Regions from separate parts of the Streptomyces macrosporus genome, predicted to be linked through region 1. Evidence: predicted binding sites of a transcription regulator. Region 1 holds the regulator's gene; the other holds the start of a gene.
What was found. The regulator HspR, encoded in region 1, represses chaperone genes until heat shock. The targets are predictions, from matches to a motif close to TTGAGNNNNNNNNNCTCAA.
Positions count from the first base shown of each region.

Region 2: a site for HspR is predicted at 1,622-1,640, ahead of lon (endopeptidase La). Genes of this name have one in related genera too.

Region 1 is NZ_BAAASZ010000034.1:616-4,015, forward strand. It holds gene grpE (nucleotide exchange factor GrpE) at 1-179, shown strand, start outside; gene dnaJ (molecular chaperone DnaJ) at 213-1,382, shown strand; gene ABD335_RS24190 (heat shock protein transcriptional repressor HspR) at 1,389-1,865, shown strand; gene ABD335_RS24195 (trypsin-like serine peptidase) at 2,017-2,856, shown strand; gene ABD335_RS24200 (pyridoxamine 5'-phosphate oxidase family protein) at 2,988-3,400, opposite strand, start outside.
Region 2 is NZ_BAAASZ010000051.1:197,452-200,851, forward strand. It holds gene lon (endopeptidase La) at 1-1,599, opposite strand, end outside; gene ABD335_RS28520 (spermidine synthase family protein) at 1,771-2,466, shown strand; gene ABD335_RS28525 (response regulator transcription factor) at 2,530-3,297, shown strand; gene ABD335_RS28530 (HAMP domain-containing sensor histidine kinase) at 3,294-3,400, shown strand, end outside.

The DNA of each region.
Region 1 (3,400 bases):
TGCAGATCCTCCAGCCCGGGTATCGCATCGGCGAACGCACCATCCGCCCGGCGCGGGTGGGCGTCGCCGAGCCGCAGCCGGGCGCACAGCCGTCGTCCCAGTCGTCGGCGGCGCCGGTCGAGTCACAGCAGGCGGAAGCGGCACCTGATGAGGAGAGCGGTGGCCCCGAGCAGGGCTGACGCGAGGAGAGACCGAGAGGAGGGACGCCGGGGATGAGTACCAAGGACTTCGTGGAGAAGGACTACTACAAGGTCCTCGGCGTCCCGAAGGACGCCACCGAGGCGGAGATCAAGAAGGCGTACCGGAAGCTCGCCCGCGAGTACCACCCGGACGCCAACAAGGGCGACCGCCAGGCGGAGGAGCGCTTCAAGGAGATCTCCGAGGCGCACGACGTCCTGGGCGACCCCAAGCGTCGCAAGGAGTACGACGAGGCACGCGCGCTCTTCGGCGCCGGTGGGTTCCGCACCGGCCCGGGAGCGGCCGGCGGCTTCAACTTCGACCTGGGCGACCTCTTCGGGGGCGCCCCGGGCGGCGCCGGGGCCGGCGGCTTCGGCGGCGGCCTGGGGGACGTCTTCGGCGGTCTGTTCGGGCGGGGCGGCGCCGGAACGCGCACGCAGCCGCGCCGCGGCCAGGACATCGAGTCCGAGGTGACGCTCAGCTTCACCGAGGCGGTGGACGGGGCCACGGTGCCGTTGCGGATGTCCAGCTCCGCGGCGTGCAAGGCCTGTTCGGGCACCGGCGACAGGAACGGCACCCCCCGGGTGTGCCCGACCTGCGTCGGCACCGGGCAGGTCAGCCGCGGCGGCGGGGGCGGCTTCTCGCTCACCGACCCGTGCATGGACTGCAAGGGCCGCGGGCTGATCGCCGAGAACCCGTGCGAGGTCTGCAAGGGCAGCGGCCGGGCGACCAGCTCGCGCACGATGCAGGTCCGCATCCCCGCCGGGGTCTCGGACGGCCAGCGGATCAGGCTGCGGGGCAAGGGAGCGCCGGGCGAGCGCGGCGGACCGAACGGAGACCTCTACGTCGTGGTGCACGTCGAACCGCACCCGGTGTTCGGCCGCAAGGGCGACAACCTGACGGTCACCGTGCCCGTCACCTTCCCGGAGGCGGCGCTCGGCGGCGAGATCAAGGTGCCCACCCTGGGCGGCCCGCCGGTCACCCTGCGGCTGCCGCCCGGTACGCCGAGCGGCCGGACCATGCGCGCCCGCGGCAAGGGAGCGGTGCGCAAGGATGGAACTCGGGGCGACCTGTTGGTCACCATAGAAGTGACGGTTCCGAAGGACCTGAGCGACAAGGCACGGGACCTGCTGGAGTCCTACCGTGACGCGACCGCGGGCGAGGACCCGCGGGCGGCGCTGTTCAAGGCCGCGAAGGGAGACTGACGAAAGATGGACGGGCACGGCCGCGGACGACAGGGTCAGGGACGGGCACGCAACAACCCTTACGAGCTGACGGACGACTCGCCGGTCTACGTCATCTCGGTCGCGGCCCAGCTCTCCGGGCTCCACCCGCAGACGCTGCGCCAGTACGACCGTCTCGGGCTCGTCTCCCCCGACCGCACCGCCGGGCGCGGTCGGCGCTACTCGGCCCGCGACATCCAGCTGCTGCGGCAGGTGCAGCGGCTGTCGCAGGACGAGGGCATCAACCTCGCGGGCATCAAGCGCATCATCGAACTGGAGAACCAGGTCGCCGCCCTCCAGGCCCAGGTGGCCGAGCTCCAGCAGGCCCTGGAGGGCGCGGCACTGGCCATGCGCCAGCGCGAGGCGCAGGTGCACGCGTCCTACCGCCGCGACCTGGTCCCCTACCAGGACGTGCAGCAGTCCAGCGCGCTGGTGGTCTGGCGCCCCCAGCGGGCCGTGGACTGACCGGAGGCCGTCGGAGCGGCACGACCGCCGGCCCGTCCGGGTCGGGTCGTCCGGCGGCGGCCGTCCGAATCGCCCGGACGGCCGCCTCCCGGTCACCCGACCGGCGGTGTGCGGATGGCCATATGGCCCAATCGGGGCGCAGCGTGAAGGCATGGACAAGATACGCGCCGTCATCGCCGCAGTCGTCACCGTCGCCACCTCCGCCGCGCTCCTGGGAGCCGCGCCCCTCACCCCGCCCGCGCCCGCCCCCACGGCGGAGCGCACGGCCGGCACGGTGCAGGCGCCCTGGCCCCACGGCACCGTCAGGACCGTCGGAAAGCTCGTGGGGACCTACGCGGACGGGCAGCTGCTCACCTGCTCCGGAGCCGTCGTGGACGCCCCCAACGGAAGCGTCGTCGTCACCGCCGCGCACTGTGTCCACAACCCCGGCGAGCCCCGCTGGGAAGAAGCCTGGTTCGTCCCCGGATACGACCACCACGGCACCGCGAACGTCGCGCGGGTCGGCTGGCGGGTGACGTCCGCGCACGTCGAGTCCGCCTGGAAGCGCGGTCGTCTCCCCGAGGCCCTGCCGTACGACTACGCGTTCCTGACCGTCGAGGAGAAGAACGGCCGGACGATCGAGGAGCAGGTGGGGGGCAACCGGATCGACTTCGAGCCCGTCGACCCCGCCAAGCGGACCGTCGCCCTCGGCTACCCGGCCGCGGCGCCGTACGACGGCGAGGCGCTCGGCCACTGCGCGGGCACGCCCACCCTGCTGACCGACCGGGACACCCAGAAGCCCAACGTGGGCGGGCTGCTGCTGGAGTCCTGCGACCTCACCCAGGGGTCCAGCGGCGGTCCGTGGCTCCAGGACTACGACGCGAAGAGCCAGTCCGGGACGATCGTGGCCGTGATGTCCGTCGGTGACGACCGGGGCCGGGTGCTCGGCCGTCCCCTCCCCGAGGAGGCGCGGAAGCTGCTCCAGGCCGCGGGCGGGACCGCCGTCCGCTGAGGCCCCGCCCCCGGGCCCGCGCGCCCGTCGGGCCGCTCGCGCAGCCGCACCGCCGGTGTCGAACGCCGGCGGTGCGGTGGTGTGTCGGGGGCGTGTGCGGTGGTGTGTCGGGGCGGAGCCCGCCGTACGGGTCAGACGGTGCCCATCGCCCGGTCCACGGCGATCTCGATCAGCACCCGCTCCGGGTTGGGGCGCGGGGTGCGCTGGTAGCGCTCGGCGTACCGGGCGACCGCGTCGGCGATCGCGTCGGGGTCGGTGCGCACGGTCGCGGTGCCCTCCAGGGTGGCCCAGCGTCCCCGGTCCACCTGACAGACGGCGACCCGGGCGCCCTCCGGGCGCTCGGACGCGGCCAGGACGTTGGCGACCTTGGCGCTGCCGCGCCGGGTGATGACCCGGGCCAGGCCCGCCTCGGGGTCGTAGGTGACGCCGACCGGGACCACGTGGGGCGTCCCGTCGGGCCGCAGGGTGGTCAGGGTGCACAGGTGGCGTTCGCGCCAGAAGGCGAGGTAGGCGTCCTCCGGGTGTCGGGGGTCCCGCCGTGATT
Region 2 (3,400 bases), on a different contig from region 1:
CACCAGCTCCATGCGGTCCAGCAGCGGCTGCGGGATGGCCTCCAGGACGTTGGCCGTGGCGAGGAAGACGACGTCGGACAGGTCGAGTTCCACCTCCAGGTAGTGGTCCCGGAAGGTGTGGTTCTGCGCGGGGTCGAGGACCTCCAGCAGGGCGGCCGCCGGGTCGCCCCGGAAGTCGCTGCCCACCTTGTCGATCTCGTCGAGGAGGACGACCGGGTTCATCGAGCCGGCCTCCTTGACCGCCCGTACGATCCGACCCGGCAGCGCGCCGACGTAGGTGCGCCGGTGGCCGCGGATCTCGGCCTCGTCGCGGACGCCGCCGAGCGCCACCCGGGCGAACTTCCGCCCCATGGCGCGGGCCACGGACTCCCCGAGCGAGGTCTTGCCGACGCCGGGCGGGCCGACCAGGGCGAGCACGGCGCCGCCGGCCCGCCGTCCGCCGGTCCGCTCCCCCGCGTCGCCGTCCCGGCCGGACGCGCCGGACGGGTCCGACCGACGCGCGGCACGGCGCTTGCGGACCGCCAGGTACTCGACGATGCGCTCCTTGACCTCGTCCAGCCCGGCGTGGTCGGCGTCCAGGACGGCGCGCGCGCCGGCGATGTCGTACGCGTCCTCGGTCCGCTCGTTCCAGGGCATCTCCAGGACGGTGTCCAGCCAGGTGCGGATCCAGCCGCTCTCCGGGCTCTGGTCGGAGGTGCGCTCCAGCCGGTCGACCTCCTTGAGCGCGGCCTCGCGGACCTTCTCGGGGAGGTTCGCGGCCTCCACCCGGGCCCGGTAGTCGTCGCTCTCGTCACCGCTCTCGCCGTTCAGCTCGGCCAGTTCCTTGCGGACGGCCTCCAGCTGGCGGCGGAGCAGGAACTCGCGCTGCTGCTTGTCCACGCCTTCCTGGACGTCCTTGGCGATGGCCTCGGCGACGTCCTGCTCGGCGAGGTGGTCCCGGAGCCAGCCCGTGGCGAGCCTCAGCCGCTCGACCGGGTCGACGGTCTCCAGCAGCCGCACCCGCTGCTCGACGCCCAGGAACGGGCTGTAGCCGGAGTTGTCGGCGAGCTGCCCGGCGTCGTCTATCTGCTGGATGCGGTCCACGACCTGCCAGGCGCCGCGCTTGCGCAGCCAGGTGGTGGCCAGGGCCTTGTACTCCTTGACCAGCTCGGCGACCGCGCCGGGACTGGGGGCCTTGCCGTCGGGGCCGGAGGGGACCTCCTCGATCTCGGTGCCCTCCACCCACAGCGCGGCACCCGGCCCGGTGGTGCCGGCGCCGATCCGCACCCGGCTCAGGCCGCGGATCAACGCGCCCGGGTCGCCGTCGGCGAGCCGTCCGACCTGCTCCACGCGGCCGAGCACGCCGATGCCCGCGTAGGTGCCGTCCACCCGCGGCACCAGCAGCACCCGGGGTTTCTCCCCCTTCTCCGGGGTCTTCTGCGGACGTTCCCCGCCCCCCGCCGTCCTCTCGCCGTCTCTCCCCGCGGCGGACTGGGCGGCCTCCACCGCGGCCCGCACCTCGGAGTCCGACAGGTCCAGCGGCACCACCATCCCGGGCAGCACCACCTCGTTGTCGAGGGGCAGCACGGGCAGGGTGAGCGTTGTGGGCGACAGAGCCATGATCTCTCCCTCGGCAGGCAAATTGAGCTAGGAAGACTCAATGTCTGTTCAATGCCCGGCCGGGCGCCTGTGTTCCCCGGCACATGTTCGCTCTGAGCGATCGCCCGGTGACCGGGCCCGCTCCCCGTTTTTCCGTCGCGCCCTCCCGGCGCCCGCCGGCAGGATGGGCGCATGTCGTCACCGCGGGAGACAGTGGAGCGACCCCGTGTCCTGGACCGCCGTGTGGGCCCCCACGGCGAGGTGGTGCTGCGGCGGCACGGGGGACTGTTCCAGATCATCGCCAACGGCTGCTTCCTGATGGACACCTCCGACGGCCGCTCCGAGCGGCTGCTGGTCCGCGCCGCGCTCCGGGAGCTGGACGCCCACGGCCCCCGTCCCGCGCCCGGCGTGCTGATCGGCGGGCTCGGCGTCGGCTTCTCCCTGGCCGAGGCGGCGGCCGAGCCGCGCTGGGGGCGGATCACGGTGGTGGAGCGGGAGGAGGCGGTCGTCGACTGGCACCGCGACGGGCCGCTGGACGCGATCACCGCCGGGGCGCCGGCCGATCCGCGCGTGGAGGTCGTCCACGCCGACCTGGCCGCGCACCTGGCCGGCGACGGCGAGCCGTACGACGCGCTGTGCCTGGACGTCGACAACGGCCCCGACTGGACCGTCACCGAGGACAACGGCTCGCTCTACTCCCCCGCCGGCCTCGCCGCCTGCGCCCGGCGGCTCACCCCGGGCGGAGTGCTCGCCGTGTGGTCCGCGCGGCCGTCCCCGGCGTTCGAGGACACCCTGCGCGATGCCGGTTTCGTGCGGGTGCGCACCGAAGAGATACCCGTCGCCCGAGGCGTCCCGGACGCGGTCCACCTCGCCACCCGACCGGCGTAGCGCACCTCACGGCCGCCCTTTACGCTGCTCCCAGAAACCGAACAGCAGGGCTGAGGCGCGTATATGGACCACAGGAGCACGACGCAGACGCACGGCAGCGGTACCCCCGCGGCGGCCACCCCGGGCGCCCAGCGCCGGGTCCTGGTCGTGGAGGACGACCCGACGATCACCGAGGCGGTCGCCGTACGGCTGCGCGCCGAGGGCTTCCAGGTCAGGACGGCCGGGGACGGCCCGGCCGCGGTGGAGGCGGCCGAGGTCTGGCAGCCCGACCTGCTGGTGCTGGACGTGATGCTGCCGGGCTTCGACGGCCTGGAGGTGTGCCGCCGGGTGCAGGCCCAGCGGCCGGTGCCGGTGCTGATGCTCACCGCCCGGGACGACGAGACCGACATGCTGGTCGGCCTCGGGGTCGGCGCGGACGACTACATGACCAAGCCCTTCTCCATGCGGGAGCTGGTCGCGCGCGTCCACGTGCTGCTGCGCCGCGTGGAGCGGGCCACGATCGCCGCGACCTCGCCCCGCTCGGGCACGCTGCGGCTGGGCGAGCTGGAGATCGACCACGCGCAGCGCCGGGTGCGGGTCTCCGGCAAGGACGTCCACCTCACCCCGACCGAGTTCGACCTGCTGGTCTGCCTGGCCAACTCGCCGCGCGCGGTGCTCTCGCGCGAGCAGCTCCTGGCCGAGGTGTGGGACTGGGCGGACGCCTCGGGGACGCGCACGGTCGACAGCCACATCAAGGCGCTGCGCCGGAAGATAGGCGCGGAGCGGATACGCACCGTCCACGGCGTCGGTTACGCGCTGGAGGCCCCCGCACCGGCCTCCGACTGGGCCTGAGCGAGCCGGGCGTGAGCCGCCGGCGGTCCCTGTGGGGGAGGCTCTGGGAGGGTCTGCGGCCCGTGGACCCGAGACGCTCGGTCAAGGCCGCGCTGGGCGCGCT